2 linked regions of the Roseateles amylovorans genome follow. The main gene of each other region encodes a partner of the protein of the gene in region 2 in a complex. Links are inferred from orthologs where the notes say so. Each region holds a gene or a part of one and is shown on either strand. Other genes may lie near its edges. The genes, in order: ssb and sbcB.

What was found.
Region 1: the proteins of sbcB (region 2) and ssb are in contact, whole or in part, in a crystal structure (PDB 3C94), measured with the Escherichia coli proteins. The link is inferred for Roseateles amylovorans from one-to-one orthologs.

The regions. Positions count from the first base shown.
Region 1 is NZ_CP104562.2:6,014,352-6,030,000, forward strand. Bases 12,786-15,492 are described here. They hold ssb (single-stranded DNA-binding protein), read right to left. Parts: upstream 14,563-15,492; coding sequence 14,008-14,562; downstream 12,786-14,007. Other genes in these bases: N4261_RS24925 (NAD(P)H-dependent flavin oxidoreductase), read right to left, coding at 12,786-13,577; N4261_RS24935 (GGDEF domain-containing protein), read right to left, coding at 14,729-15,492. In the rest of the region: N4261_RS24880 (sensor histidine kinase), read left to right, coding at 1-252; N4261_RS24885 (response regulator), read left to right, coding at 276-920; N4261_RS24895 (hypothetical protein), read right to left, coding at 2,641-2,961; N4261_RS24900 (RHS repeat-associated core domain-containing protein), read right to left, coding at 2,958-3,791; N4261_RS24905 (hypothetical protein), read right to left, coding at 3,836-4,450; N4261_RS24910 (RHS repeat-associated core domain-containing protein), read right to left, coding at 4,429-6,744; N4261_RS24915 (RHS repeat domain-containing protein), read right to left, coding at 6,747-9,272; N4261_RS24920 (RHS repeat domain-containing protein), read right to left, coding at 9,272-11,854; more of N4261_RS24925, read right to left, coding at 12,429-12,785; more of N4261_RS24935, read right to left, coding at 15,493-15,649. UniProt on the Escherichia coli protein: Plays an important role in DNA replication, recombination and repair. Binds to ssDNA and to an array of partner proteins to recruit them to their sites of action during DNA metabolism. Acts as a sliding platform that migrates on DNA via reptation.
Region 2 is NZ_CP104562.2:3,921,288-3,937,082, forward strand. Bases 4,383-7,235 are described here. They hold sbcB (exodeoxyribonuclease I), read right to left. Parts: upstream 6,612-7,235; coding sequence 5,154-6,611; downstream 4,383-5,153. Other genes in these bases: N4261_RS16270 (GGDEF domain-containing protein), read right to left, coding at 4,383-4,988; N4261_RS16280 (phosphoethanolamine transferase), read right to left, coding at 6,652-7,235. Also shown: N4261_RS16245 (arginine/lysine/ornithine decarboxylase), read right to left, coding at 1-1,004; N4261_RS16250 (NfeD family protein), read left to right, coding at 1,279-1,710; N4261_RS16255 (SPFH domain-containing protein), read left to right, coding at 2,000-2,926; superoxide dismutase [Cu-Zn] SodC, read left to right, coding at 3,435-3,977; more of N4261_RS16270, read right to left, coding at 4,050-4,382; more of N4261_RS16280, read right to left, coding at 7,236-8,283; N4261_RS16285 (manganese efflux pump MntP), read right to left, coding at 8,297-8,869; N4261_RS16290 (CPBP family intramembrane glutamic endopeptidase), read left to right, coding at 9,283-10,188; N4261_RS16295 (tripartite tricarboxylate transporter substrate binding protein), read right to left, coding at 10,211-11,170; N4261_RS16300 (penicillin-binding protein 1A), read left to right, coding at 11,427-13,931; ribose-5-phosphate isomerase RpiA, read right to left, coding at 13,943-14,602; N4261_RS16310 (carotenoid oxygenase family protein), read right to left, coding at 14,712-15,795. UniProt on the Escherichia coli protein: Degrades single-stranded DNA (ssDNA) in a highly processive manner.

The sequences.
Region 1 (15,649 bases), 2.1 Mb from region 2 along the record:
GAGGCGGTGACGAATGCGGTGCGGCATGCCGGTGCCACACGGGTGCAGGTGAGCCTGGACCTGGTGGACGGTGCGGACGCGACGCAGGTGCGGGTCCGGGTTGACGACAATGGCCGGGGCACGCGCAAGCTGCGCGAGGGCAACGGGCTGAAGGGCATGCAGGAGCGCATGGCCGAGCTGGGGGGGACGATGCAGGTGCTGCGTCACCATCCGGGCTTTCTGATCGAACTGAACTGTCCGCGGCACGCGTGACCGCGACGGCATGGGAGAAGCAAATGAGCGAGACGATCAAGCTGCTGCTGGTGGAGGATCAGCAACTGGTGCGCGAAGGCCTGAAGGGGCTGCTGGCGCTGCATGACGACATCCGCCTGGTAGGCGAGGCCTCCGACGGTGCGGAGGCGCTGGAGCTGCTGGCCCGCGAGCAGCCGGATGTGATCCTGTCGGACATGCGCATGCCGCGGCTGGACGGCATCGGCCTGATCCGCGCGCTGGCGTCACGGGCGCTGAAGATCCCGGTCGTGCTGCTGACCACCTTCGACGATGCAGCGGCCTTCGACGAAGCGGTTCGTGCCGGTGCACGGGGCTTCCTGCTCAAGGCGATCAGCCCGGACACGCTGGTGCAGGCGCTGCGGGATGTGGTGGGCGGCTCCACCGCGCTGCGGCCCTTGCTAACCGACCGGATGGAGCGCGGTCCTGGCGAACGGGCGTTCTCCGCGACGCCGGAACCGGAGACCTTGAGCCCGAAGGAGCTGCAAGTGCTTCGGCTGGTGGCCAGCGGCCGCAGCAACACCGAGATCGCGGCGCTGTTGGGCAACAGCGAGGGCGTGATCAAGAACCACTGCTCGGCGATCTTCGCCAAGATGGGCGTGCGGGACCGGACCCAGGCGGTGTTGAGGGCGATTGACCTTGGTTGGATTTGAGGGGCGGGGCTGCCGACGCGGGGCGGCTTGGGGATCTGGGTACGTAAGCTCCCTCGTCAAGTAGACAGCCCAGAACTAGAGACATCCTGGTTAAACACCCTGGGCTTGAAGACCGCCGGCGGCAAGCTGCCCAGGGAATTGTGGGGCAAGTCATCGGTCCATATCTACAACGAGGGGCGGCTGCGCTTGTCGCTCTAAATGCTAGTGCCAGATGGAGTGCACCAGGCGCTTCTGGTTGGCTAACGTCGCCGCCATCCAGGGTGGCTTCCTGCGCTGCGCTTCGTCAGCGGCGGGCTTCGGTCAGCTTCGCTGACCTGCACCCCAACCTCGTTCTTCGCGTTGGCACGAACCGGCGCCAGGACCGCGCCTGAACAAGGTCGGCCCCTGCAGCGCTCGGGCAACCCGCCTGGGGGCGGGTGCGCGTTCGCGTCAGGCCTGGCGCCTGCCTGGCCTGCCCGCTGTCCTGCGGCAGCGGTTTCACCCCATCCCCACGCCCTTCCCAGGGAAGGGAGCGAGTCGCCCTCTCCCGTCACCCGGGCATGCCACTTCCTCTACAAGCCCTCGCCAAACGGCGAGCCTCAGGTGTTGCGCTCCCCGCGCCAAGGCCAAGCCCTTCGGGTGGCCGTTGGCCAGCCTGGACACGGCGGACTCTCAGCGAGAGCCCTTTTGCTCCGTGCGAACAACTTTTCCTGATTCATCGAACCAGCGCCACTCGCCCACTTGCTTATCTTCCGCGTACTGCCCTTCGATTTTGATTCGGCCATACTCTGCAATCACCGACGGTCCGCTCTTCTGCAAACACGCAGCTTCCAACCCGGACTCGCCCCACGGTAGGTATGCCAGATGCGTGCCCTGTGGGCATTGAATGTTCCGGCTAGCTAGCGCGTCATAGTTGGCATTCGACTTGGAGCAACTGGCGGTAACCGCAACCAAAAGAACGAGGGCGAACAAAGACCTAAGTGATTTCATATTCAACGGTTCGGAGAGCCATAGGGCAGTGACGGCAGCGGGACCAAGGATGCATCACGAAGAGTCTGACGTGCAAAGGACTGGCACTGATTAGTCGGCCCCCAGCGGCCTAGCGCCCGACCAATCATTAATGCTTCATTGACCTTCTTTTCATCGACATCGGAAACTTTCCCGCACGAGGCGCCAGCCTCCTTGCTTCTTCCAGTGTGGTCCGTCACTTGAACTCTTTCGCCTGGCAGGTCACCACTATCATTTCCCGGGACATTCCCTCGTGTGCCACCCATGCCTGCTTCCGCCGAGTCCGTCTTCAACCAATTGTGATTGACTGGGTTCCAAGAAATTCCGAACGCCGGCTGCGAGCACAGATACACATCCAGCCGCCATCCCCCCGCCCTTCCACCGAAGGGAGCGAGTCGCCCTCTGCCGTCAGCGGCGCATGCCGGGGTTCCTGGCATGCACCGCCCACGGCGAGCGTCGAACGGCATGAGTCCGCATCAAGGCCGAGCCCTTCGGGTGGCCTGGCGGCCAGCCTGGACCCGGCGTGGAATTGGCATGCCATTTCCATTGTATACAACAGTAGACTTATCGGTATTGAGCAACGTGGTGGTTTCCCACAAACCTAATGTGTCCACGTATGACAATGGATTTCCGCCCACGTACGCATAGGTGTTGATGCCGCCTGCCAGACCGATGGGGTCACTTTGAACATACCGCGAATCGCCAAGGTCGTATTTTTAGAGCCTCCCCCGTGCTACTCATCCTGCTTGACGGTCGCCAAGCCTTCAGATTTATTTCGTCTCGTGGAAGAAAATCGGCAACCAGCGACTCCGAACGCAAAACCACATAGAACGCCACCAAATACACCCAGTGCGTTAAATGCACTGCTACGAGCGCGCTCAATCTCTGCGACGTCTTCCTTGCTTAGAAAAACCGATGGGGCTTTTGCAGCAACTGCATCTACTTGGCGGTCGAAATAGGGGTCTACAACTGCAAATTTTAGTCCGAACCACCCCACTGTAAGCCACACCGCCAATGCAGCGAGAATCCAGGCAACCCAATATAGCTGTTTCATTTAACAGTCACCGTGCCGTAATACTCAATGTTGGTCCCTGGTATCGTTGACGTTTTTGTGCGCATCAACTGCTCTTGAATTTTGTTCCATTCCCTCAGGGTCTTTCTATTTGGCACTGTTATGCAGCCGTTAGATGCCGTTCCGGGATGAAATCTGAATTGCCCACGACGCACAGACTCGCCGGGATTATTTGGGTCGGGGACGAATGTTTCGTCGTCAATGACGCCATCGTCTCTGAACAGTCTGAAAAACACGGAAGGATTAGTTCGAGAATAATTGTATGGTTGAACGATATAGTACTTGCCGGCGGGGATGGGACCATGCTCGGGGAATGCTTCATACTCCGGTCGATTCGCATACTGGTAGTTGCCAGAGAATGCAGTGGTCGAGGTCTTTGATGAGCACTCGCAGTCATGAGTAACAGTACCTGCGCGACGGTCGAACGTGTAGTTCTCAAGGAGACCTAGCGGGTCCATTTTTGAAATAGGGTTTCCGCTGACGTATGTGTAGGTGTTCAAACCACCCGCGAGCCCAATCAGGTCAGATTGAACATACCTCCCCGTCGTCGCGTCATAGTCCCGGAAGTAGTTGTAATTCAGCCCCGACTCCTTGTCGAAGTTCTGCCCGGGGAACCGCAGATTCACTGCCAGCGTCTCGATCGAACTCGGAACCGCCTCCGCCGGCGTGGTCCCAAACGGCTCGCTCAGCCAGCGCCAGCGCTGCGCTCCAGCCATGTCGATCAGCAGGCGCGGCGCGTTCAGGTGGTCCGAGTACGCGTGATACACCCGCGACTCGGTCGTACTGGAAGGCGTGAGGACCGCCACCAACATGTCTACGCGAAGGGTTTCAGCGAGTGCCCCTGGGGTTTGCAAGCTCACCCCAGCTTACCGGGCTTCTTTTCCGCACCACGAATATTCTCAGCGATAACCTTCGCCAGATGTTTAACCTCAGTACCTAGCGCATCTGAATTGAATTGCGCCCAAGCGCCTATTGCCTTGCGTCCTTCACCGGGGCGGACGGCAACTTCAAATATTTTCTTGTCACCGTACACGTAGACAGCAATATAACCAACCTTGCTTGCTACAAAAGATGCCGGAATCAGAAGTTCATATGTTTTTTCGTCACCAACTATATCACTTTCTCGGTCAACTCGATCCCAGTATCCGGCCATCCACGAGCACCATCCACCGCAAGGAATTACCTCTTCTATACCAAGCACTACCGGTGGGCTGGACACACATGCGCTCAAATCCCTCAAGCATTCCAGAAAATTTTCTGGGTGAGTAGCCGGAACGATGAGGTGCGTTGAGCCTTCGTGGTTTAGCCATATCTCTGCAACAGCAAACACGAAGTCTGGGCCATACTGATCAAACCGATTTGTGAAATTTATAGATGATTGCTCATCAACGCGAACTTCGATTGAGAAACCGGCGAAGCTCAAAGAATAAGACACGACATTCTCATTTGTCATTTTGGTTTTCTCGGCCAATTTGGAAAACCAGCGTCACGCCCAGCCTTCCATTGTTCCGGAGTGAGATCTCGCTGATAAACTACATACCCATGCCAATATTTAATGCACTTCTGCTCGTCAGTCCAGTGCGAACGAAACATCACAACTTGGCCGGACAAACCATCATAACCAATCTTTGATCTTCCCACAGCAACGGAATTCTGAAGTGCGAGGTCTGGGAATGATGGTTCAGCAGAAATTTTCCCGCGCGGCGTACTTCCATGCTTTTCGTCATTTGCCTCGTAGACGTCTGTGTATGAAGAACAGCAGTTATCGTTATTCGAATTCGTCCCTGAAGGCGTGTAAGTATCTGACCTTGGGTCATAACCCCCGCGTCCGCCACTCGGACTCGCACTTGGCACTGGCGGCGGCAGTGGCATTGGCCCCCAGGGTGTAGGAACAGCCTGTAAACCCATTGGGTCACTAAAGCCCAGCGGATTCCCACCCACATAAGCGTACGTGTTGATGCCCCCGTCCAACCCGATGGGGTCACTTTGAACATACCTCCCCGTCGTCGCGTCATAGTCCCGGAAGTAGTTGTAATTCAGCCCCGACTCCTTGTCGAAGTACTGCCCGGGGAACCGCAGATTCACTGCCAGCGTCTCGATCGAACTCGGAATCGCCTCCGCCGGCGTGGTCCCAAACGGCTCGCTCAGCCAGCGCCAGCGCTGCGCACCCGCCATGTCGATCAGCAGGCGCGGCGCGTTCAGGTGGTCCGAGTACGCGTGATACACCCGCGGCTCGGTGGTGCTGGACGGCGTGATCACCGCCACCAACATGTCGCCCAGCCAGATGAACTCCTGCAGCGCCCCTCCGCCGCTGTTGTACTCCCCCTGCAGATGACCGTCCAGGTCATACGCGAAGTGGTACTTCTGCGCCCCTGAGATCTTGCGGACCCGCTGACCCGCCGCGTTGTATGCATAGGCCGAGGTCACCCCCGCCTTGACCAGCCCCGCCATGCGCCCGTCCAGCCCGTAGGTGCTGGTGTAGCCCGAGGTGTCCGCAGTGGTGTTTCCCGCCGCGTCGTAGCTGAAGCTGCGCACCGGAGCGCTGATCTCGTTGAGCCGGTTACTGGTGGCTGAGGTCGTGTACGCCCGGCTGGCGCCGTTGAGCGTCACGCTGGTGCGATTGCCGTTGGCGTCGTAGCCGATGGACCAGACCGACGTCGGCAGCGTCACCGTGGTCAGGCGACCCAGTTCGTCGTAGCCGAAGGTCTGCTCCAACGTCTGGGTGGCCGCAGTGGCCGCCCCGGTGGTGGCGTCCAGGTGGGTGTAGTTGACGATGCGGTCTGCCGCGTCGTAGGTGAGGTCGCGCACGACGTCACCCAGCGGGTAGCGCACCAGTCGGCCATAGACGTCATACACCCGCTCCTGCGCCTTGGTGCCGCTGTTGAGGTGCATCAACCAGCTGCGCAAGCCGCCAAATGGCTCCCACTGCAAGCCGCTGATCAAGGGCTTGGGCGTGGCGGTCCCGTCTGCGGCCAGGTAGAGCGCCGCAGGCAGTCCGCCCGCGTAGACGACGGTCAGCACACGGCCCGAGGGATAGGTGATGCTGGTGAGGTGCCCAGTGGCGTCGTAGCCGTAGCGCGTGCTCAGCACGATGCCGCCGACGTTCTGCACCTGGCTGATCACCCGGCCCTGAGCGTCGTAGCCGAACTGGGTGCTGCCCGTGGGGAAGGTGGCGGTGGTGAGCCGACCCACCCCGTAGCCGAAGGCCGTTCCCGTCTGGTCATAGGTCCACCCGTACGTCTGGCTGGTCTGGCCGCTCTGCGTGTAGACGATCGACTTGAGCCGGTTGAGGTCGTCATACGCATAGGTGGCCAGCACGCCTCGGCTGTCGGTGCGCGTGAGCAGGTTGCCCGCAGCGTCGTAGGTGCTGTTGGCGGTACCGGTGTCGGGGCTGATGAGCTGGGTGAGGTCACCCAGTCCGTTGCGCTGGTAGGTGGTGACGAGGTTGCGGGGGTCGGTGACCTGCTTGACCTGGTCCTGCCCGTCGTAGCCCAGCGTGGTGGTGCCGTTCTTGGCATCGGTGTTGGTGCGCAGCCGGTCCAGCGGGTCGTAGCCGTTTTGCGTGGTGAAGCCGAAGCCGCTCACCCCTTTGGCCTTGATGACCTTGGTGGGATTGCCCTTGGCGTCGTATTCGTAGTCGGTCACCGGCGCCGGCGAGACGGGCGGCGGCGGCAGCGTGGCGGCGTGTGCGAGGGGGCTGATGAGCGCCGCGGCCATCGCCACGAGCGTCATCCGGCGCCTCAGGCGCCCCAGGTGGTTCTTCATCTTCACTCCCTGCCTGTCGATTGTTGTGTGCGGCTCAGCGCGTCATAGACCCGGGCCATGCTGCGGCGCAGCGCCCCGCTCGGATCCGTCGCCTCTTCCTTGGTCCGGTTGCCGCGCTGGTCCAGCGTGTAGCGGATGCGGTTGCCCTGGTTGTCGGAGACGGCCACCAGGCGATGGGCGTCGTCGTAGTCGTACGCCGCGAAGCTCGCGTCCGGTTGCGTGACCTGCTTGAGCAGGCCGGTCGGCCAGTAGGCGTAGCCGGTGGTCGCTCCGTTCTGGGTGACCGAGGTCAGCCGCTGACGCGCGTCGTAGGTGTAGCTGGTGCTGATGCCATTGGCGTCGATGACCTCCAGCGCCTGGCCGAAGGCGTTGTAGCGCCGGAAGCTGGTGACGTGGCCCGCGACGTTGGTGGAGGACTTGAGGTCGCCGGGGTAATGGTCCGCGGTGCGGTCGGTGTAGTACTCGTTGGTGAGCACGGTCTTGCCACGCGGGTCGACCTCGGTGAGGACTCGGCCCTGCGCGTCGTAGGTCCAGCTCCAGGTGCGGGCCGCCACGCCGGGCTGCGCTGCGGCGTTGAAACCCGCTGCGCCGTTGACGTCCGTGGTGGCCTGCTCGACACGCTTGCAAAGCACGACGATGGGCTTGCCGTCAGGCAGCAGAGCGTCTGCCGGCGCGCAGGACGCCGTGGCGTTGCCGTTGAGCGGGTCGGGTTGGCCGTTGTAGACGTAGGTCGTCACTCGGCCGGGCTCGGCGACTCGGCTTTGTTTGCGCCACACTGGGATCCACTGGGAGCTCACCTTGCGAGCACCATCGGGCAAGGTGGCGCTGGTCGCGAGGACCGCGGCGCAGGCAGTCCCATTGGCAAGTCCTTCAACACGAGTGGACTCCGCGTGGCGGCCCGCCACATACGCGGAGCAGGACTGCCGTCCATTGGCGTCCAGACGACGGATCACATTGCCCTCCGCATCGCGGTCCATTTGGATGGAGGCAGACGCCGATCCAGAACCTGCAGGAAGCACACGGTTCGCCAGCAGCGTCACGCCGTCTACAGGTGCGCTGGACAGGGTTTCCTGGTAACCGTCAGGGCCATGGAGGACAGCCACAGCGGGCTGGACGAATGCCAGCGTCCGACGCAAGACATCGCCGTCAAAGTATTCGGCCGCATACACCTGGGGCGCTTGTGTCCACTCCACATCCCAGCGTTCCCCTCCCGTGCCCGTTTGGGTCGAGATGGCACGGCCTTCATCGTCATAGGCGTAACGCCCGTAAACATTGCCCGCTTCGTCGATCAGAGAGGTGATCAACCAAGGCTTACCCTGTACCTCATAGCGGTATTGGCGGGAGGTCTGATCTGGATATTGAATCGACGCGAGCTGGCCCTTATCCCCATAGCTGAACCTGTAGAGGCCGCCGGCCGGATCCGTCATTGTGGTGATGCGCATGGCGGCAGCTGCCGTTGGATCGACCTCATACGCGAAACTCACCTGCCGTCCCGATTCGTCGGTGATGGTGCGCAACACGGAAGTCACTGCGCCATTGCCAAAGGTTTCGCCATCGATCAGGTAGGTCACTTTGCGACCATCAATATAAGCAGTGGACGTTGCGTAACGCCGCGGGTACACAAACGACGTAAAGGTTTCAACTGCTTCGGCGGACGTGTCGTAGAAGAAAATCCCAGAGGATCCCGAAAAAACAGGGGCAGGATCGACCTCCAACGGACTCGATGGGGTCGTAGCGCCGGACTTGAACGTCCTCCATGTTCCGTCGCCACGCTGAAACTGCTGAGAATCCCAGGAACTGAAACTCGCGCGATGGTGGTTGGTAAACCAAACAGATCCAAGAGCGGAAAACCCCATCTCGTGGACTCGTTGGCCCACAGTTTGGCGCAAATAGTTATAGGTCGCCCTCACCGAATGACCACGCCCCCAACGCAATAAGGTTTCTTGCTGGTGCTTGGTGCCATCCAGGGCCGTGATGGGATTCCCATGGGAAGGATTGTCCGCCGCACAGGCACATGGAGGCTTTTGCTCTTCCACGATGTAAACACAGCGATCTGCTGGGGGATAGTACGAGGTGCCCATCGCACCGCCGCACATCATCGTTAGAAAGAACCACCCCTCGACTGGATCATATTCTCGCAACAACTCGCCTTCGGTGGTATATGCCGTGAATTTTTGCCATGTTTGACAACGAATTATTGGAGGTGAGGTACCAACGGCATTGCAACCATCAAGCTCTATCCATGATTTCGTATAAGTTCCCTCCGCACCTGGATCAGAAGTTTTACGGTAGGTGGGCTCCAGATACGACCAAAACTCTTGAATTAACTTTCCAGAAGTTTCATAACAATTATTAAAATTATGATAGTAAAGACTGTTGGTAATACACCAGCGGTCAATTTGCGTTGTGGCAAAAGCTCCTCCACTTAACCCAAACGCCAAGGCGAGGAAGACCATCGCGCGGCGGAAAAATCGCAAATTCAAGGTCATGAGCGAACGTCCGGTTTCGTTATTGGGGTGCATTGCCATCAACGGCTTCCCGTCAGGTTCTGTACCCGACCCAGGGCGTCATACGCTCGCGACAAGGTCCTCCTGAGCGCCCCACTCGGATCCTTCACCGCCTCCCGGGTCCGATTGCCGCTGCTGTCCAGCGTGTAATCAATCCGATTGCCGAGTTGGTCTGAGATACCCACCAGCCGATGGGCGTCGTCGTACTCGTAGGACACCGAACTGCCGTCGGCCTGCGTGGTCTGCTTGAGCAGCCCGGTGGGCCAATAGGCGTAGCTGGTGGTGATCTCGCCAAGCATCACTGAGCTGACGCGCTGGCGAGCGTCGTAGGCGTAGGTGCTGCTGATGCCGTTCGGGTCGACGACCTCCAACGGCTGTCCGTAGGCGTTGTAGCGAGGAAAGCTCGTCACGTGCCCCACCGCGTTGCTGGTGCTCTTCAGATCCCCCAGCGTGTGGTCTGCTGTGGTGTCGGCGTAGTACTCGTTGGTCACCGTGGTCTTTCCTCGCGGATCGACTTCCGTGAGCACTTGGCCGAACTCGTTGTAAGTCCAGCGCCAGCTGCGTGCGGCGACGCCGCTTTGAGGCCTCGCGGCAAAACCCAGGGAGCCGTTGGCATCGGTGGTCGCCTGCTCCACGCGTTTGCACAGCACGGCCACCGGGCTGCCATCGGGCAGCGGCGTCGCACCCGTCATGCAGTTCAACACGGCGTTGTTTTGTGTCGGGTCCGGCTGCCCGTTGTAGATCAGCGTCGTGATGAGACCCGGCTCTGCCGTGTTGACCGCCAAGTTCCAATCAGGATGCCATTGCCGGCTGGTCTTGCGCGCGCCGGCAGGCAGCGACGCCCAAGCCGTTGCGCATTCGGTCGCTGTGGTCAGACCGTCAATCCGCGCTGTCTCCGTGTTGCGGCTGCTGTCGTAACTCATGCAGCTGCGGTTGCCGTTGACGTCGTCCGACTGGGTCACGTTCTGATTGGCATCCAGCGTTCGACGCGCGGTGGCCGCCGCGCTCCCCGCGCCTGCGGCTTGCGTCTTGGTGGTCCACTTCACCGATCCGAACAGCGGGGATGCCGACACCTGTTCCACCTCTCCGTTGGGCAGTTGCACGCGCGCGTCTTGCGCCGGCATGAGGGTGTGGTCCAGCCACAGGACGTTGGCCTGCGGGTCGTACCGCTCCTGAATCGACCAGCGACTCGGGGCCGACCATGTCACCGAATAGGCGTCAAGGCCACCGGCGCGCGCTGTGCCGATGGCACGACCTTCTGCGTCATAGGTGTACGTGCCGCCGCGAACCCCGTTCTCATCCAGATAGCCGGTCAACGGCCAGAACAGGGGATGCTCATAAAGGAACTGACGGGAATGGCCGTCATTCCATACCAGTGTGCTGACCTGGTCCTTGTCATATTCGATCGCGGTGCGGCCATTGGCCGGATCCACGATGGCGGTGACCCGTGTCGCACCTTCTGCACCGCCGTATTCCATCCGCCACACCCGGCCGAAGTGGTCGGTCAAGGATTTGGGCACGCCTTCATCCAAGTATGTGGGGTAATCCGCGGCGGTGGCTCGGTCAATGGTCAGGGTTGCTCCGTCGGCGCGCCAAACCTTCATCAACTGGCCGCGCGTGTTGTACTGCTCGATGAATCTTGCTTGGTTATCCTTGTAGAGATAGCCGTCCGCGCTGGCCTGCAAACGATCAGTGACCAAGCCGTTCGCCGGAACAAAACCGTTTGGCGCGCTGGTGAATGTGGTCCACAGACCATCGCCACGCGCGGCATTGATGAGCGATGCGCCATTCGGTTGAGGCGCAATGAACAGCGCGCGATCGAAACTGGCTGTCCAACCGCCAAACGTCTGAGGGTCGCTTTGCAGAAAGGGATCGACGTCTTGTTCATACGGCACGCGCCGGATGGAATTGAACGTCAATCGGATGGGAAGCCATGGCTGCCAGCCAACGTCCACGGACTGGGTCTTTGCGCCGATAGGCGCCATGATCGGGTTGCCATGGCAGTTGTCGCAAGGCTTCAGAATAAAGCGGTCTCGGATCGGCGCACAAATCTTTCGTTCAGCGATGTAGACCTGGCCAGGGCGGCAAACGCATTGACGTGAAACGGGGTCAAAAAACGTGTCGAGCGCTCCAGGCATATTGCAGCGCTTTTGAATCAACAACGTTGAGTTAACAACAATCTCAGACCGCGTTCCCGTGGCGTCTCCTTCGCAATCCTCGGTACCAATCCACCCGGACCCCAACCACCACCCTCGATACCATGCACTTCCGCGAATCTTGCAACGGAACTCCCCATTTCTTCCATCGATACTGACAGTCAAGGAACAAGGCTCGCCGAAAGAGAACGTGTATTTGGAAGTACACAGGCCTTGAGCCGAAACATGCGAATTCAGAAATGCCAGCCCACGCCGTGCGGCATCCTCGGGAATGCCATAGGCGCTTCCGGAAAGATCAATGCCGAAGTAGTAGCCTGTACCGAGATAGGGAAAACCGGGCACCTGCGGCGGACCGCTTCCAGCCCAGGTTCCTCCTGCCAATGTGATTGCAGGAGTGTCCCAGTCCTTCGAGAAGCCGCGGTTGTATGCAGAGGCGCTTCCCACCATGAAAAGAATCGACACAGCCGCGAGCAGTCGAGGGAATGCCCTCAACCAAAAATCGAGGTCTACGCGCCCGGCGCTCCAACAGACCCTGCAGCCAAGGAAACGCATACCTTCTCCCAGCAGTTTCGGAGCCAATACATGAGCGGCGCCGTGTGAATAGGGAAGAAGGATTTAGCAGCGATCCTAGCGCTGCCGCATTCCGGCATCGCTGGATTCGCCTTGCGAATGCGCGCAGCCACGCCGCGCGCTTCACTCCCGCCGGTGCACGTCTCCGCGCGCCACTCGGCTTCTCCTCCCTTTGATCGCGGCGATTCTTGCAAACGCGTAGGCGAATGACGATGGCAAAGCCACAACACATTCCGCCTGGTCCTCACCAAACCCCATCAAACGGGGCTAACTCCGTTCCATTCGGTGCGACAAACGCCCAGCCGAAGGGTGGAGTCAAAATCCGGCGACGGGCGCACGCGGCCAATCTGCCGCTCCATTCTTCATCCCCGAGAAGGCCGATACGCGGCGTACCGCCGTCACCCAACGGAGGTGGTGAGAATGGAACCGCAGAAGTGCCCGGCAGAGGACGTCAAGCTGGCGTTCCCACCGCCACGCCCGGCGTCAACAGCCGATCCAGCAGCTGCCGCACGCTGGCGATCTGACTGCCGAAAGGCAGCGCCCCACGGCCACGGAAGAACAGGCCCTTGCTCATGTCGCCACGCAGCGCAGCGGCAAGCCGTTGGTCAATGCAGAACTGACCCCAGCCTTTCAGCCCATCGCGCAGGCCGCACTGGCTCAGGCAATCGAACGCCATGGTGCAGCGTTGCTTGAGCTGAACCACCGCCTGGAGCCGCTCTTCCGCGTTGAAGTACTTCTTCAGCCAGGGCGTCATCACGGCGCGTGCCGGCAGGCCGGCCACGCTGGTGAACTCCGACAGGTCTTCATCACGCGCCTCGGCCAGCACCTGCTTGAAGTTCGGATGAGCATCGCATTCCTCGGTCACGGCAAACGCGGTCCCGAGCTGCACTGCATCGGCGCCCAGGGCCTGCAGGCGCTGGATGTCCTCGCAACTGCGCACGCCGCCGGCCGCAATCAGCGGCACACGCCCCTCCACACCCGCCTCGCGCAGGTGCTGGCGGACAGCGGGCAGCACCGTGTCGAAGGAGAAGCGCGCATCGCCCAGGTCGGCCACCTTGGCCGCGCCCAGATGGCCCCCAGCATGCCCGGGGTGTTCGATGACGATGGCGCTGGGCAGACGCTGGCGACGCTCCCACTTCTTCCAGAGCAGGGCCACGCCGCGGGCGTCGCTCAGGATGGGCACCAGCGCCGTGTCCGGATGGTCCTGCGCCAGCTCGGGCAGATCCAGCGGCAGGCCGGCGCCCACGACCAGCGCGTCGATGCCTTCCTGCAGCGCCGTGCGCACGCTGGCCGCGTAATCGCTGACTGCGCGCATGACGTTGACTGCCAACAGCCCTTGGCCACCCGCCAGCGCACGCGCTTGGCGGATCTCGCGCACCAGCGCCTCCTGGTTGGCTTGCTGGATGATGTCCTTCTTGCGCGCGTCACCGTCGCTGAGGCCCTCGCTGCGGGCCATCAGGTCCGGATGGTGGCGACGCAGGTCCACCGACGCGATGGTGCCCCAGGCCCCCTGCGCCGCCACGCTGCCGGCCAGACGGTGGGCCGAGACGCCCACGCCCATGCCACCCTGCACGATGGGCAGGAGTTGCCTGCCCCCCATCCGGAGCGGTTGAAGGCCGGCTGAAGCCAGGCGGTCGAGGAGGGAAGGCGTGGTCATGGCATTGGGCGTGGTTGTCGCAACGCGCAATGCTGAGCCGGGCTGGCGGGTGTCATCTTGATCTGGCGCAAGCTCAGGCGTGTTCTCGCCGAACCAGACGCACACACGCGTCCGAGGTCGACGCAACGAGAGGCAACGGCAGGCAGTCCCGCCAGCAAGCGGGCGCCTTCAACACACCATCGATGAACCTCGTCCTCGACGGAATGGGTGGGGCTGGGGGTGTCGATGCAGGCCTTCTCGATGGGTCACCGCCGTCGACAACAAAAAGGGAGGCAACCCTTGCGGATTGCCTCCCCAGTCTTCAGCGAATGGATCCCGGCTACAGGCCCCGGCGCCATTCATCGGAATCGTCACCGATCCCTCTGACCGTTGCTTAGAACGGGATGTCGTCATCCATGTCGTCGAAACCGGTTGCCGGCTTCGGTGCGGGCGCCTGGCGCGGAGCCGGTGCAGCCCGAGGGGCGGGTGCGCGCGGCGCGTCGAAATCACCGCTGTCACGGCCGCTACCGCCACCGCCGCCGCCACTGCGTTCGGCGCTGCGCTCTCGGCTGTAACCGCCGCCACCACCGCCACCGCCCATCTCATCACCACCGTCACGGCCGCCCAGCAGTTGCATCTGCTCCGCGATGATTTCAGTGGTGTAGTTGTCCTTGCCTTCCTTGTCCTGCCACTTGCGGGTCTTCAGGCGGCCTTCCACATACACCGGACGGCCCTTCTTCAGGTACTCGCCGGCGATCTCGGCCAGGCGGTCGTAGAACACCACGCGATGCCATTCGGTTTCTTCCTGGCGCTCACCACCTTCGCGGCTTTTCCAGTTGCGGGTCGTGGCAATGCTGACGTTGCACACCGCGCTGCCGCTTGGGGTGTAGCGCAGTTCGGGATCACGACCCAGGTTGCCGAGAATGATGACTTTGTTGACCGAGGCCATGGTTGCTTGCCGTCCGCTTGCGTGTAGGTGGATGTGAATCTGGGGCCGCCGCCAGACCCCGGGGAGCCAGCGGCGCAAGGCCAGGATTATGCCGCCAGCCGTCCCATCCGGTGCCTGGGGTCCCCCATCGTTCGCCCAAAACGGGGAGGACGGGCCGGTCGCCCCCTCACGCGGCCTGCCGACGCGCCTGCTTGTTCAAGTACATCGCCGCATCCGCCAGGGCCATCAGTTCCGCCAGCGTCAAAACCTGCCCCGTCGCCATCGACGCGCTGCCGACGCTGAAATCCAGCGCATAGCCCCGCTGCGCACGCTGGTTCTGCGCCTGGAGCTGTTGCCGCAGTCGCGCCAGCGCATGATCCAGACGCTCCACGGCGGTGCCGCTGAGCAGCACCGCGAACTCGTCGCCGCCCAGCCGCGCCACCACATCCGACGCACGCAGGCAGACCCGCAGCAAATCCGCGAACGCCTTCAACGCCCAATCCCCCTCCGCATGGCCGAAGCGGTCGTTGATCTGCTTGAACCGGTCCAGATCGAAGTAGAGCAAGGTCGCCGGCCATTGCTGGCGTTGGCACAGCGCCAGCACCTGACCACCCTGCGATTCAAATCCGCGCCGGTTGGCCAGACGGGTCAACTCGTCCACCAACGCCAAGTGCAGCGCCGCGAACTGCTGCTCCACCAGGGAGGCCAGGTCGCGCAACGTGGCCTGGTCGTCCACATCAAAGCCACGCGCGACATGGTCGATCAGGCACAGGGTGCCCAACCGGTGGCCACTGGGGGCGCGCACCGGACAACCCGCGTAGAAGCGAATGTGGGGCGGACCGGTCACCAGCGGGTTGTCGGCAAACCGCGGATCCAGGTGGGCGTCCGGCACCAGCAGCAGGTGATCGGACAAGATGGCATGGCCGCAAAACGACAGGTCGCGCGGCGTCTCGGTGGCATCCAGGCCCTGCGCGGACTTGAACCACAGACGTTCGTCATCCACCAGGCTGATCAGGGCGATCGGGACCTGGAACAGCCGCCTGGCCATGCGGGTGATGCGATCGAAGCGTTCATCCGGATCGGTGTCCAGCAGCTGCAAGACACGCAG
Region 2 (15,795 bases):
TGGGTCAGCGTCATGATGCGCGGCTTGACCGTCTTCGGGTTGACACCCTTGAGCAGCGGATTCTTCGCGACCTTCTTGCGGATGGTCTCGGCGGAGAACTCGCTCTCCGGAATCGGGCCGATGATGCCGTAGTGGTTGCGCGTCGGCGTCATGAAGACCGGCACGGCGCCGGTCATGATGATGCTGTGCAGGATGCTCTTGTGGCAGTTGCGGTCCACCACCACCACGTCGCCGGGCGCCACCGTGTGGTGCCAGACCATCTTGTTGGAGGTGGAGGTGCCGTTGGTGACGAAGAAGCAATGGTCGGCATTGAAGATGCGGGCCGCGTTCTTCTCGCTCTCGGCCACCGGACCGGTGTGGTCCAGCAGTTGGCCCAGCTCTTCCACCGCATTGCAGACGTCCGCCCGCAACATGTTCTCACCAAAGAACTGGTGGAACATCTGCCCCACCGGGCTCTTCAGGAAGGCCACACCGCCGGAGTGACCCGGGCAGTGCCAGGAGTACGAACCATCCTGCGCATAGTCCATCAGCGCCTTGAAGAACGGGGGCGCCAGACCATCGAGGTAGCTCTTCGCCTCGCGGATGATGTGACGCGCCACGAATTCGGGCGTGTCCTCGAACATGTGGATGAAGCCATGCAGCTCGCGCAGCACATCATTGGGCAGATGCTGCGAGGTACGGGTCTCGCCGTACACATAGATCGGGATGTCCGCATTCTTGAAGCGGATCTCCTGGATGAACTTGCGCAGGTTCAGCACCGCCGGATCCAGCTCGATGCCGTCGGTGGTGGAGAACTCCTCGTCGTCGATCGACAGGATGAAGGCGCTGGCGCGGCTTTGCTGCTGCGCGAACTGACTCAGATCGCCGTAACTGGTGACACCCAGCACTTCGAAGCCTTCCTTCTGGATGGCGTCGGCCAAGGCGCGAATACCCAAACCCGAGGTGTTCTCGGAGCGATAGTCCTCGTCGATGATGACGATGGGAAAGCGAAAGCGCGGCGTCATGGGGCCTCCGGGTCGGGGCGGGGTCGGTTACGAAAGGCGCGAAGTGTAGGGCCAAGGCCGCGTCATGCAAGTGTCCATGGGGTCATATCTCGCAACACGCCGCACAAACGTCGCGCAAACAGGACGCCCCTCCGCTCCGAGCCCGGAACCGCTGGGTTTCCGTCGCTCCATCACCCCAAGGGAGGAGGCCCGACAACGGCCCGCCAACCGCCCTGCGCCTTACACTGAGCCGACACGGACAAATGCCGATGAGGCACACGAACTGGAGGATGAAATGGACTGGAGCCTGGCCACCTGGTGGTGGGTGATCTGCGGTGGACTGGTCGCGATGGAGCTCGCCAGCGGCGCGACGTTCTATTTGCTGATGCTGGCGCTGGGCGCGGCGTCGGCGGCACTGGCGGCGCACCTGGGCTTCGGTTTCAGCGTCCAGATGGTGCTGGCCGCGGTGGTCGGCGGCGCAGCCGTCGCGGTTTGGCACCGTCGCCAGTTGCGGCACCCTCGCCTGCCCGCGAATCAGAATCCCAATGTGAACCTCGACATCGGCCAGAGCCTGGAAGTCCGCCATTGGCGCGGCGATGGCACCGCCGAGGTCCACTACCGCGGCGCGGCTTGGCAGGCGCGCTTCATTGGCAACGGCGCGCCGCATGGCGGCCGACACGTGATCCGTGCGGTCGAGGGCAGTTGCCTGCTGCTGGAATCGGCTTGAACGCGGTCTGAGCATGAACCGGGCCTCGCTGCCACGGAGGTCCAGCCCTCCGACGCCTGCACCGGAGGCCTGGGCCGAGGGGCCAGCCGCGCACCGGGCGGACGCCTGAAGCACTGACTCACACAAGGTCTGAGACAAGGTCTGAGACAAGGTCACTTGAGGGCATCGCCCTCCTTGCGACCCACGATGCCGCGCAGACCGCCCCGGGCGGCATCGCCACACACCACTCACCGGCGGCACGCCACGGCGTGCGCCTTTCACCCCACAACACACAAGAGGGAACTTGCACATGGAAATCATCGCTCTGGTCCTGCTGGTCGTCGCCGTTGTCTTCATCATCCAGTCGGTCAAGGTCGTCCCGCAGCAGAACGCCTGGGTGGTCGAGCGTCTGGGCAAGTACCACGCCACTCTGACCCCCGGCCTGAACATCCTGGTGCCTTTTGTCGACCGCCTGGCCTACAAGCACTCGCTGAAGGAAATCCCGTTGGATGTGCCGAGCCAGGTGTGCATCACGCGCGACAACACCCAGCTGACGGTCGACGGCATCCTGTACTTCCAGGTCACCGACGCCATGCGCGCGAGCTACGGCTCCAGCAATTACATCGTTGCCATCACCCAGTTGGCACAGACGACGCTGCGCTCGGTCATTGGCCGCATGGAACTGGACCGCACCTTCGAGGAGCGGGACGTCATCAACAGCGCCGTGGTCCAGGCCCTGGACGAAGCGGCGCTGAACTGGGGCGTGAAGGTCCTGCGTTACGAGATCAAGGATCTGACGCCCCCGGCCGAGATCCTGCGCTCCATGCAGGCCCAGATCACCGCCGAGCGCGAGAAGCGTGCTCTGATTGCCGCCTCCGAAGGTCGCCGCCAGGAGCAGATCAACATCGCCACCGGCGAACGCGAAGCCGCGATCGCCCGCTCCGAGGGTGAGAAGCAGGCCGAGATCAACAAGGCGCAGGGTGAAGCGGCCGCCATCACTGCAGTCGCGGATGCCAGCGCGGACGCGATCCGCAAGATCGCTGCGGCAATCCAGCAACCGGGCGGCGGCGACGCCGTGCAGTTGAAGGTGGCCGAGAAGGCGGTGGACGCCTTTGCCCAACTGGCGCAAAAGAACAACACCATGATCGTGCCCGGCAACATGAGCGAGGTGTCCGGCCTGATCGGCACCGCGATGGCGCTGATCAAGAACGACAAGGTGATTCAGCCGGTCAAGTGAGGCTGATTTTCATCCGTCATCGGCGACTTGTTTTTGACATCAAAAATCTGCGCTATGATGGCGGGCTTCGGAGAGATGGATGAGCGGTTTAAGTCGCACGCCTGGAAAGCGTGTGTGGGTTAATAGCCCACCGAGGGTTCGAATCCCTCTCTCTCCGCCAGAAGAAAAGTGAAAAGGGCCCTGAGCAATCAGGGCCCTTTTTGCATTCCAAGGCCCGGTCAATCGGCCACTTCAAACAGCTGCGTCAAGCCACGGCATCTCCACGGACGTCGGCCACGGTCACTGCAAAGTCAAAGACGGTTTGGGGCACCACCCACCTCGTGCATTTCCGCCACGCGCTCGCACTCACCGCTGCCGCCGAAGCCGGCCGGCGGAACGTCGATTGCCACCCCATCCGCAAGGACTCGCCTCGATCCGACGATGACGGTGACGGTCAATGACCATCAGGCCGCCATTCCACGGTCGAATCCGCCGCACTCATCCAAACCCTCGCCTCAGGAGACTCCGCATGATCCGAACGATCCGATTCACCCGTCCGCTGTTGGCCGCCGCCCTGGTTGCCCTGCTGCCCGCCACCGCCGCGCTCGCTGCGGAAACCTCGGTCACGCTCAAGGTCGCGACGCCTCAGGGCGAAGCCGGCCCGATCGGCACAGTGACCCTGGAGGACACCAAGTACGGCCTGGTGCTGACACCCAAGCTCACCGGCCTGCCGCCTGGGCTGCATGGCTTCCACGTGCATGCCAATGCCTCCTGCGCGGCCGCCGACAAAGACGGCAAGCCCTCGCCCGCAGAAGCGGCCGGCGGCCATCTGGATCCGAAGAAGACGGGCAAGCACGGCGAGCCCTGGGGCGACGGCCACCTGGGCGATCTGCCCCCGCTGTATGTGGATGGACAAGGTCAGGCCATGCAGCCCGTGCTCGCCCCGCGCCTGAAGGTTGCGGATGTCAAAAATCACGCCCTCATGGTGCATGCCGGGGGCGACAACCACGCCGATCATCCCGCGCCGTTGGGTGGTGGCGGTGCGCGCATCGCCTGCGGCGTGATTCAGTAAAGCCCGACGCCTGCCCATCGGGCAGCTGGTCAAGGAGGGCGCGCCGAGGCTTGGCGCGCCCGGCGCCGTGGGTCAGCCGGCGAGTTCCTCGTAGGTGCCGTTGGAGACAAACACCCGCACGCTGTCGCCGCCGGCCGCCTTGGCCTCGGTGCAGGCCAGCGCCGCGGCGCCCAGGACCGCATCCACGGTGTCCAGCGACGGCTGCAACTGCACCACGCCCAGGCTGGCCTTGACGCGGGTCCGGTGCAGCCCCCACCGCAGCCGATAGGCGGCAATCGCGGCGCGCATCTTCTCGGCCACGATCTGCGCATAGTGCAGATCGCAATCCGGCAGCAGGACGGCGAACTGGTCGTTTTCCAACCGTGCCACGATGTCGGACGCCCGCACCTTGGTCACCAGCATCTGACCCAGTCCATACAGGAAATGGTCCGCCACCTCGGCGCCCATGCCCTGCACCACTTCGCTGAAGCGGTCGATGTCGACAAACAGCACTGACACCGGCTCATGCCGGCGGCTGCCGACATGGTCGGCCAGGCGCCGTTCGATCTCGCGCCGGTTGTTCAGCTCGGTCACCTCGTCATGCTTGGCCGACCAGGTCGGCTGCAGGCGTTGGGTGCGGGCGGCGGTGATGTCTTCCACCACCCACATCGCCTCGCCCGAGGGCTGCTCCCAGAGCACCGGCGTCGCTTGCAGACGACCCCAGAAACGCGCGCCGTCCCGACGCACGAATTCGATCTCCTCATCCAGCGGCCGTCCCGCACTGAAGGCCGCACCCAAGCGGGCCTGCAGCGCCTGGTGGCCGGCGTCGGAGACGATCACGTCGCGGACATCGGAGCCGCTGAGATCGGTGTCATCGCCGTGCCCGAACAGGTGATTGAACTGCTCGCTCGCCACCTCGAAACGGCTTGCCGCGGTGAAGGCCACCGCCAGCGGCGCGCGCACCAGCAGCGCACGCATCCGGGCGCCGGTGTTCTCGTGGTGGGTGCCGGCGGCATCGGGTTGGATCTGCATCTCGTCTCCTCGTTACATCCACGGGGCATCGGCGCGCCCCCCAGGCAGCGCCGCACCCAGGTTCGGCGGTCGCTACCGAAGGTGTACCCGTTTTGGGCCGAGCTGGAAACCCCGGAGCAGACCCGGTTCAGGGTGTTGTTCGCGCGATCGCCGTCGCGCAGCACCTCAGGGCGGCGGCGGTGCGATCTGCTCGGCCCAGTCGTACAGCGCGGACAGGATCTCCTGCGCCCGCTCGTCGTCGGCCTCCTGGGCGGCTTCGGCCAGGGTGTCGATGCGCTCGAAGAACTGCTCCAGCGTCTGCACGCCACCGTCGCCCTGATGCAGGCGCACGGCGCAGTGCTGCTCCCAACGAGCGCGCTCGTCCGGACTCAGGTGCTCAGGCCAGTTGCGGGCGCGGTAGCGGAACAGCAGTTCCTCCAGACGCCCATCCTCGAAGGCCACCTTGCCTTGCGCCACCCGGTCGGCCAGGGCTTCGGGCGACAGCCCTCGCAGGCGCTCGAGCGCGCGACGATCGTCGCTGGACAGGAACCCGCCGTAAAGGTCTTCGTCGACATCCGCCCCACCCTCGCCCGCCGGTCGCTGGAACACCTGCTTCCAGCGGCCCGACAGCTCCGCGCCCCGCTGGGCCAGCGTCTCGGCATGGGCCAGCCCCTGCGCCAGATCCAGGCCCCACCGCTCGGCCATCTCCGGCGACAGGATCTTCAGCGCCGAAATCACGATCGGCGACTTGTTGACGTGGATGGTTTTGATCGGCAGCCGGGTCACGCCCTCCGGCAGGTCGTCCTGCTTGGTGTACAGGCGCTGACGGATGGCGTCCGCCTCCAGCGTCAGCAGTTCTGCGGGATCGGTGCCCAGGTCCCAGACAATCAACTCGTTCTTGTTGGTGGGATGGGCCGCCAGCGGCCACACCAGCGCGATGCAGCCACGCTCGGTGCCGTACATGCCGGAGATGTGCAAGAACGGCCGATTCGTGCCGATCTCAGCCCACACTGCATCCTTGCGCCGCAGCTTGAGGCAGAACTCCCACAGCTTGGGCTGCTTCTGCTTGATCAGCCGGGCCAGCGCGATGGTGGCGCGCACGTCTGACAGGGCGTCATGCGCTGCTTCATGGGCCAGACCGTTGGCAGCGGTCAGGTGCTCCAGCTTGAAAGAGGGGCGACCATCCTCATGCTTGGGCCATTCGATGCCATCCGGCCGAAGCGCATAGGCGCAGCGAACCACGTCCAGCAGGTCCCAACGGCCGCAGTCGTTCTGCCACTCGCGGGCATACGGATCGATGAGGTTGCGCCAGAAGAGGAAGCGCGTGACTTCGTCGTCGAAGCGGATGGTGTTGTAACCCAGCCCCACCGTGCCCGGACGCGACAGCTCATCCAGGATGGCCGCTGCGAACTGGTGCTCGGGCAAGCCCTGCTCGGCGCAGGTCTGGGGCAGGATGCCGGTCAGCAGGCAGGACTCGGGATCGGGCAGCGCATCCAGCGGCGGCCGGCAATACACCATCAGCGGCTCGCCGATCTCGTTGAGGTCCGCATCGGTCCGCAGGCCGGCGAACTGGGCCGGGCGATCTCGGCGCGGCACGCGTCCGAAAGTCTCGTAGTCGTGCCAGTAGAAAGTCATCTCATGCATGGGGCGGCACGATACCTCACCGCGGATCGGCGTCGCGCCGCTATCGATCAAAGCGCACCGACGCCACCGGCAGCGCGGGCGCTTCCCAGCGATAGTCCGGATGAAGCACATTGCGCTCCGCGGTCATGGTCTGCCACTGCAGGTTCAGCAGATCCGCCAGCGTCCAGGCTGCCCAGTCGGCCCGGAAGGGGCGCTGTCCAAGGTCCGACGGCCACGGCTGGGTGCTGCGCCACAGCAGCATCGGCACCCGGTAGCCGGCGGCCGTGCCCGGACTGTGACCCGCATGGACGATGTCATGTCCCACCTCCTGGCCGTGGTCCGACAGGAACATCCAGGCCGCCTGCCCGCCCGCGGGTGCATGGCGGCGGGTGAGCCGGGCGGTTTCCGCCACCACGCCGTCGTGGTAGCGCAGTGCGGCGTCATAGGTCTGTCGCAGCTCTCGCAGCCAGACGGGCCGCCCTGCCTTCTCCATCTGGGCCTCGACCGCATCGCCGCCCTCATCGAAGGGCCGCATCGCCGACGGTGCGCGCAGCCGGTAATGCGGATGGGCCCCCAGCAGATGCACCACGATCAGCTTGCGTGGCGCGGCATCGACCAGCGCTTCCTCGAGGCAGTCCAGCAATTCGCCATCCAGACTGGAGGTGGACCGGCCCGGCTCCCGGTTGATCATCTCCACCGTGTCCGCCAGTTGCGCATGCTGCTGGTCGATGGCGACGTCGTCATGGTTGCTCATCCACCAGACGCGGTAACCGGCGGCCCGCGCCAGCGCCAGGATGTGCTGACTGTGGCCGACCGGATCATCCTGGTCCCGGGCGCCGAAGCTGAAGATGCCGCTCAGGGACGCCACCGTGCCCGGCTCCACCGACCAGGCATGGCGCAGCGTCAGCCATCGCCCCGCCTCCTCCCGGCTGAGCGCCGTCAGCTGCGGGGTGGTGTCCCGACCATAACCGTAGAGGCTCATGTTGTCCCGGTTCACGCTGTCGGTCAGCACCAGCACCACGGTGGAGGGGCCGGCGGCCGTCAGCGAAGGATTCGCCGCGCGCGCGTTGGACATCAACTGCGCCCGCTGGCGGGCCTGATCAGACCAGCTGTCGCGCAGGTCATCGACCGACGCGGCCCAGGTCGGCCAGAACAGGGCCGGATGATGCCGGCGCCAGGGCTTGCTGATGTAGCCGACGCTGCCGGCGATCAGCAGCAGGATCAACACGCGACGGCCCATCCGGCCCACCGCCACCGTGTGCCGATTGCAGACCGCCACCCAGGCGGTCGTCAGCGACAAGGCCGCCAACAGCCCGGCCATGGCGATCCCGATCGCCACCCCCTGGGACTTCAGGTATTCCAGGGCTTCCCGGGTGGTGGTGTTGGCCACGGCGGCCAGCACCAGCGAGCTGTCGGGCAAGGCCTGGTAGCGGGAGCGCAGATAGGCGCGCACCAGTCCATCGATCACAAACAGTGCCACCACCGCACTGACCGTGATCCACCGCGCCGCCCGCCAGCCTCGGCTCGACAACGGCCAGCGCAGCCAGACGAAAAACGGCAAGGCCAGCAGCGCGATCTGCGCCGCCCGCAATGGCTCATGCCCCGCGAAGATCGCCGCCAGCACCACGCCGCACACGGCCAACCCGGCGGCCCATGGCGACCGCCCCAGGCGGCCAAGGATCTGCAAGCTCATCATGTGGACCGACTCACAGCGCCGTCAGGTGCTCATAAAGGATGGTGGCGCCGATCGCAAACAGCACCACGCCGCCCAGGATCTCGGCCCGCTTGCCGACCACCGTCCCCAGCACCCGGCCCAGCATGACGCCCAGCGTCACCATCACGAAGGTGGCCAAGCCGATGGCCGCGGCCACGGGCAGGATGTCCACATCGACAAAGGCCAGCCCCACGCCCACCGCCATCGCATCGATGCTGGTGGCGAAGCCGGTGAGCGCCAGACGCATGAAACTGTGACGGTTGGGTTTGTCTTCAGCCGCCTCGGGCAGCTCCTGCTTGAGCCCGGCGAGCACCATGTGAATCCCCAGTCCTCCCAGGAGCACGAAGGCGATCCAGTGGTCCCAGGCTTTCACCGTGTTGACCGCCGCCAGACCCAGGGCCCATCCGGCCAACGGTGTGAGCGCTTCGATCACGCCGAAGATCGCGCCGGTGCGCAAGGCTTCGGCCCAACGCGGCTTCTGCAGCGCCGTGCCTTTGCCGACGGCCGCAGCAAAGGCGTCGGTGGACATCGCCAGGGCGAGCGCGGCGGTAGAGAGGAAGTTCATGGGGGACATCCAAGGTCGGGCAGAGTCGCAACGACGCGCCACCACTGCCCGACCGAATGTCGTGCTGGCACATCGTTGGTCTCGCCAACCAGAACTGGCTGCCGGCGCCACGAGCCCGGAGAGGGTTCGAGTGTGTTGACGCAGGCGCTTCCATGCAACGGAAGCAGGCTACTCCCCAAAGAGAGGCCGCGATCCTATCAGGTCGTCGCGCCCAAGGCGATTCCCCGTCGTGGCAGCGGTCCCGCGGCCCGGCGTCGGAGATACTGCGGCGCCCCTGCCGGCTGTGGCGCTTGCCCACCGGCTTTTGCCCACCGGCGGTCGCCGACGCGCCAGCGGCATCCTTTGCCATTCACCGCTTCAGTTGTCCCACCCTACATCGAGGATCCGATCCCGTGACGCCTGTGTTGCCCGTGATGTCCGTCATGCCGCTCAGCCATCTGTTGCTGTGTCTGGCGATCCTGCTGACGCTGCTCCCTGTGACCGCTCCCTGGCCTTGGATGACGGTGCTGATCATGGCGGTCACCGCCGGCTTGATCCAGGGCCAACTGAGCATCGCCGCGCTGGTGCCGGTGCTGGCGATGCTGGCCTTGGCCTGGCTGGCGATGTCGGCGCATCGACAGCCCCGCCGCGAAGCCACCTTGATGGTCCTGATGCTGGTGCTGGGCCTGGCGCTCTCCCTGCACAAGCTGCCGGGGTTTGCCAATCCGAGCTACCTGGTGGCCAGCGCCGATGCGCTGCCGCCCACAGTGAAGTACCTGAATTTCGACAAGGGCGTCGCCGGACTGCTGATGCTGGCGGTGCTGATCACCCAGCAGCGCCAACGCCGCAACGGGGGCGTGACTCGGTGGGCTGACCAGCCGGGCCGACCGGTCAGCGGGCACAGCGCCTTCGGCGGATGGGCATTGCCGATCACGGTGGTCGCCACGCTGGCCGTGCCCTGGTGGCTGGCGGTGGGCAGCGGCCTGGGCGAGCCCACGCTGCGCTGGCCACCCAACGCCGCCCTCTTCCTGCTGTCCAACCTCTTCCTGACCTGCGTGGCCGAGGAAGTCGCCTTCCGCGGCGTGATCCAGCAACTGCTGGCGCGCTGGGTGAGCGACGACCTGCGCCACTGGCGCGGTTGGATCCCGGTGCTGCTGACCGCCCTGCTCTTCGGACTGGCCCATCTGGCCGGCGGCCCCGTCTATGTCGCGCTCGCCGCATTGGCCGGGCTGGGCTATGGCCTGAGCTACGCGCTCAGCGGCCGGATCGAGGTGGCCATCCTGCTGCATTTCGGGCTCAATGCGCTGGTGTTCTGCACCTTGAATGTGAAGCTGGGCTGACGCGCAGACGCCGACGGGCCGATCAGCCCTTCCTCGCCAGCCCCATCCGCTCGATGGTCAGGCGCTCGGCCTCGAAGGTGCGCTGCGCATAGCGGCCATAGTCCTCGGTGCTCATATAGAGCACGGGCTGGTAGTAGCGATCCAGCGTCTCCAGCAGATGCGGATCCTCCAGCGTGCGCTTGAAGGCGTCATGCAGCGTGCGGACGACCGCCGGATCGGTGCCGCGAGGCGCGCCGATGCCGAACGGCGAATCGCTGACCGTATCCCAGCCGGACTCCTTCACCGTGGGAACGTCCGGGAAGGCGCGATTGCGCTCCCGTCCCAGCGTCGCCAGAAAGCGCAGTTTGCCGGCCTTCACATGCGGCACGAACTCCGGCGTGCCGCTCATCACCGGCACGTGACCGCCCAGGATCGCCTGCATGATCTCGGCCGTGCCCTTGTACGGCACATCCTGCGTGGTGAACCCCGCCTTGTGCGCAAATTCCTCGAAGGCCAGATGCGGCGTGGTCCCGGTGCCGGTGTGACCGTAGATCAACTGTCCCGGCCGGGCACGGGCCCAGGTCACCATCTCCTTGAGGTTGCGGAACGGCGCATCCATCGTGCAGACGATGCCGAAGGTGTAGCCCGTCAGCCCGATCACATGCTGCAGGTCACGCACCGGGTCGAACGGCATTTTCTGCATGTGCGGCAGTCGATAGACCCCCAGCGGCAGTTGCGTGAGGGTGTAGCCGTCCGGCTTGGCCGTCAGCATCAGACTCGCCCCCAGCGTGCCGCCGGCGCCGGGCCGGTTCTCCACCACCACCGGCACGCCGAGCTGCCGGGCCAGGCTGTCGCCGAAGGCGCGCATCACCGCGTCGCTGGAGCCGCCTGCCGGCCACGGGCAGATCAGCGTGATCGGCCGGCTGGGAAAGCGGTCCTGGGCCCAGGACGGCAGGGTCACGCCGGCGGTCAGCGCCGCGGTCAGCAGGTTACGGCGCTGCATGGCGGGGGTCCTTTTGCAGGGAGGGGATGGCTCCGCACGTGGCGCGCTGCACGGGCGGGGTGGACATCGCGAGGCGACCGGACGGCTGCCTGCGGCCGGAGCGGCTGGTGCGCCTGCCCGGGGAAATGGCTGCCAACGCGTGACGAGGGAACTGCATTTGTATGGGATTTGTATGGGGTGTGTCGCTGCGGCGTTGTCTGACGAGACGGCGCGCGGGGGATGAGGATAATCGCCCGACCTTTACTCGTGCGAACCCATGGCGCTGCTTGCTCAAATCGTCCGCCCGCTGACCGCGTTCTGCCGCTCCTTGTGGGCACGCACCGCCGGATTTCGGGCGAGACTGGCCCAATGGCCCACCTGGAAGCGGGTCGCCTTGTGGTCCGGTGCCGGCCTGCTGGCGGTGGTGTTGATCCTGGGGGGCGCGGCTGCCGTGGTCTGGCCCGGCCTGCCCGACCTGGACCGCGTGACCGATTACCAGCCCAAGCAGCCGCTGCGTGTCTATGCCGCCGATGGCGAGTTGCTGGCGGAGTTCGGCGCCGAACGCCGCAGTTACCTTCCGATCGACAAGATTCCCCGTCAGATGCAGCAGGCACTGCTGGCGGTTGAGGATGCCAATTTCTATGAGCATCAGGGCATCTCGGTGCCCGGCATGTTCCGCGCGGCACTGGCCAACCTCACCTCGGGCCGCAAGCAAGGCGCCTCCACCATCACCCAGCAGCTGGCGCGGGACCTCTACCTCACCAAGAAAAAGCTCTACACCCGCAAGTTCGTCGAGGTGCTGCTGGCTCTGAAGATCGAGAGCCAGCTCTCCAAGGACAAGATCCTGGAGATCTACATGAACCAGATCTACCTGGGTCAGCGTGCTTACGGCTTCGAGGCGGCGGCGCAAACCTACTTCGGCAAGTCGCTGAAGGATCTGTCGATTGCGGAAACGGCCATGATCGCCGGCCTGCCGCAGAACCCGTACCGTGCCAATCCGATCAGCAACCTGAAGGCCGCCAAGAAGCGCCAGGCGGTGGTGCTGTCGCGGATGCAGGACGTCGGCATGATCACCGCCGACCAGGCCAAGCTGGCCTATGACGAACCGCTGAAGCTGCGCGGCATCCAGGACCAGCGGCTGCCCTATGGCCAGTATGCGGCCGAGATGGTGCGTCAGGTGGTCCATGCGCAGTACGGCGAGGACGCCTACAACCGCGGCATTCGGGTCTACACCACCATTCGCATGGACAACCAGGTCGCCGCCTACAAGGCGCTGCGCCGCACCTTGATGGATTACGAGCGCCGCAAGCCCTGGCGCGGCCCGGAAGGCACGGTGGACCTGCCCGCCGACATGGACGACACCGACATCGACAACGCCATCACCCAGGCGCTGCAGGAGCATCCGGACAACGACGATCTGCGCGCCGCCGTGGTGACCGAGGTCACCGGCAACCGCATCAAGGCCACGCTGTCCGACGGCGAGGACATCGACCTGCGCGGCGAAGGTGTGCGCAGCGTGCTGGCGGCACTGTCGGAGAAAGCCAAACCGCAGTTGCGCATCCAGCGCGGCAGCATCCTGCGGGTGCTGCAAGGCGCATCGACCAAGGAATTCCCCAAGGGCGCCTGGGCGGTGACCCAGTCGCCGGAGGCCGAAGGCGCGCTGGTGTCAGTCGAACCGGAAAGCGGCAAGGTGCTGGCGCTGGTCGGCGGTTTCGACTTCGCCCGCAACCAGTTCAACCATGCGACCCAGGCCTGGCGTCAGCCGGGCTCCAGCTTCAAGCCCTTCCTGTACTCCGGCGCCCTGGAGATCGGCGCCAGCCCGGCCACCCTGGTGGACGATGCGCCCTTCTTCGCCGGCGACTGGGCCCCGCGCAACTCGGACGGCCAGTTCGACGGCCCGATGACCCTGCGCCAGGCGCTGGCCAAGTCCAAGAACATGGTGACCATCCGCTTGCTGGAGCAGCTGACGCCGGAACGCGGACGCACCTGGGCCGGTCGATTCGGCCTGGATGTGGACAAGCAGCCGTCCAACCTGACGCTGGCGCTGGGTTCGGGCGCGGTCACGCCGATGCAGATGGCCAGCGCCTATTCGGTGTTCGCCAACGGCGGTTATCTGCTCAAGCCGCTGTTGATCACCAAGATCGTCGATGCCCAGGGCCAGGAGCTGTTCCGCGCGGAACCCGAATCCACCACCATCGATCGCCGGGTGATCAGCGAGCGCAATGCCTTCATCACCAGCTCGCTGCTGCGCGAAGTGGCCACCCGAGGCACCGCCTACCGCGCCAGCCAGGCGCTCAAGCGTTACGACCTCTATGGCAAGACCGGCACCACCAATGATGCGGTGGATGCCTGGTTCGCCGGCTTCCAGCGCCATGTGGCGACGGTGGTGTGGATCGGCTATGACCAGCCGCGCAGCCTGGGCGACCGCGAAACCGGTGGCGGCATCGCGCTGCCGGCGTGGATCGACTACATGCAGGTGGCGCTGAAAGGCTTCTCGCCGTCGGAGATCGGTCCGCCGTCCGAAGGCGTGACCCAGGCCGAGGGCCCGAACGGCCCGGACTGGGTGTTCACCGAATTCGCCGGTGATGCCGGCCTGAAGACCATCGGCCCGGTGCCGCCACCGGGCGGCGCCTCCGACGCGGCGTCTGCGGCAGTCCCTGGCATCGTGCCGACCCTGCCGCAGGGCGCGGCGCCCGCCACCGCCCCCGGCCCCGCCACGGCGGTGCCGGCAACGAATTCAGGGGCGAGCCCGTCGTGGTTTGCGGGCGAGAAAGGCGGCTGAACGGCGCGAGCTCAGAAGGTCAGCGTCTTCACGCCCTGCGCCGTGCCCAGCAGGCACACCGACGCCTTGTTGCGGGCGAACACGCCCACCGTGACCACGCCGGGCCATTGATTCACATCGGCCTCGAAGGCGGCGGGATCGGTGATGCGCAGACCCGTCACATCCAGGATCTGGCAGCTGTTGTCGGTCACGCAGCCCTCGCGCAGGCGCGCAGTACCGCCCATCGCCGCGAACCGGCGCGTGATCTGCGCGGCGGCCATCGGGATCACTTCCACCGGCAGCGGGAAGCGGCCCAGCGCGTCGACCAGCTTGCTCTCATCGGCGATGCAGACAAAGGTCTTGGCAAGGTCCGCCACGATCTTCTCGCGCGTCAATGCGGCACCGCCGCCCTTGACCATGTGGCCGTGATGATCGATTTCATCGGCGCCGTCGATGTAGACCTGCAGCGCCTCGACTTCGGAAGCCTCCAGCACCGCAATGCCCAGGGCCTTCATCCGCTCGGTGCTGCGGACCGAGCTGGACACCGCGCCGGCGATGCGGATGCCGCTGGCGGCCAGCGCGTCGATGAACTTGTCCACCGTCGAGCCCGTGCCCACGCCCACCACCGTGTCCGGCGTGACGTACTTCAAGGCGGCTTGGCCGACCAGGGTCTTCAATTCGTCTTGGGTCATCGGAGCGGGTTGGGAAGCGGTCATGGGATCGAACTCGGAGCTGGAAGCTGGAAGCTGGGGGAAAGGAAGGCCGGATTATCTCCGCCCTCACACCCCCAACAGGCCACCATCAAGCCGCATAGAAGCGCCCATGAAAACCCAGCGGCACCCAGTACGGCAGCCACGCGCGGGCCAGCGGGCCATCGCCCAGGCGCTCGGCATCGAACACCGTGGCGAAGCTGCGCTGGCGACGCACGTCGTAGCCCAGTCCCAGCAGCCAGCCCTGCCCTTCGCGGCTGCTGCCCGGACGAGGCACCAGCAGTTGCTCCTCCAGCAGCACCTCCTCATCGAACTGGAAGCGCTGCCGGGCGCCGGTCTCGAGGTCGAGCCGCATCACCCCATCGAAGCCCCACCGGTGGGGCTGCGCGAAACGGGTCGGGTAGTAGACGAAGCGATGGCGTTGGCCGACCACCCGAGGATCGACCACCGGGAACTCCACCGCTTCATCGCGGCGCTCCAATCGCGGTGCCCCGCCGCTCAGCGACAGCCGCAGCACCCGCGGCTGGGACGGCGCCGAGTCCATCTGCCGCCCCGCCATCAAGGCGGCGATGCGTTGGTTGAATTCCGGCAGCGGCGGTGCCTCGACATAGTCCAGCACGAGGTCATCGCCCTCATCCCAGGCATTGCCGAAGTGAAAGACCATGCTCGCTGGCAATTCCGCCCAGCGCGGCGTCAAGGTCGCCTTGTCCAGGATCAGCACCCGAGTGCCTTGCTCCGGCTGCCAACGCATCGCCGCCGTCATGCTGGCGCCGGCGCGCAACTGCGCCAGGTCCATCGTCAGCGGCGCCAGCAGGAACACCAGAAAGCGCTGCGAGACCGCGAAGTCATGCACCATCGCCGACATCGGCAAGGCCAGCGTCTGATGGGCCGCGAGGACGCCATCCGGATGGAATCGATAGACGGTCAGATGCCGCGCGGTGCTGCCGAAGTTCCAGACAGTGCCGTCGGCTTCCACCTTGGGGTGGGCCGAGAACGGCATGCCGCGCAAGGCCGGGTCCCAGGCGCGCGGACCGACGGTGTCCAGGGTGTCGGCGTCCAGCTCATAGGCGCTGCCGCCTTCCCACAGCGCATGCAGACGTCCACCCAGGCGCAGCACGCTGGTGTTGGCCACATTGAGGCTGTCCGCGCCCACGACCGGGCGCTGCGGCGGAATC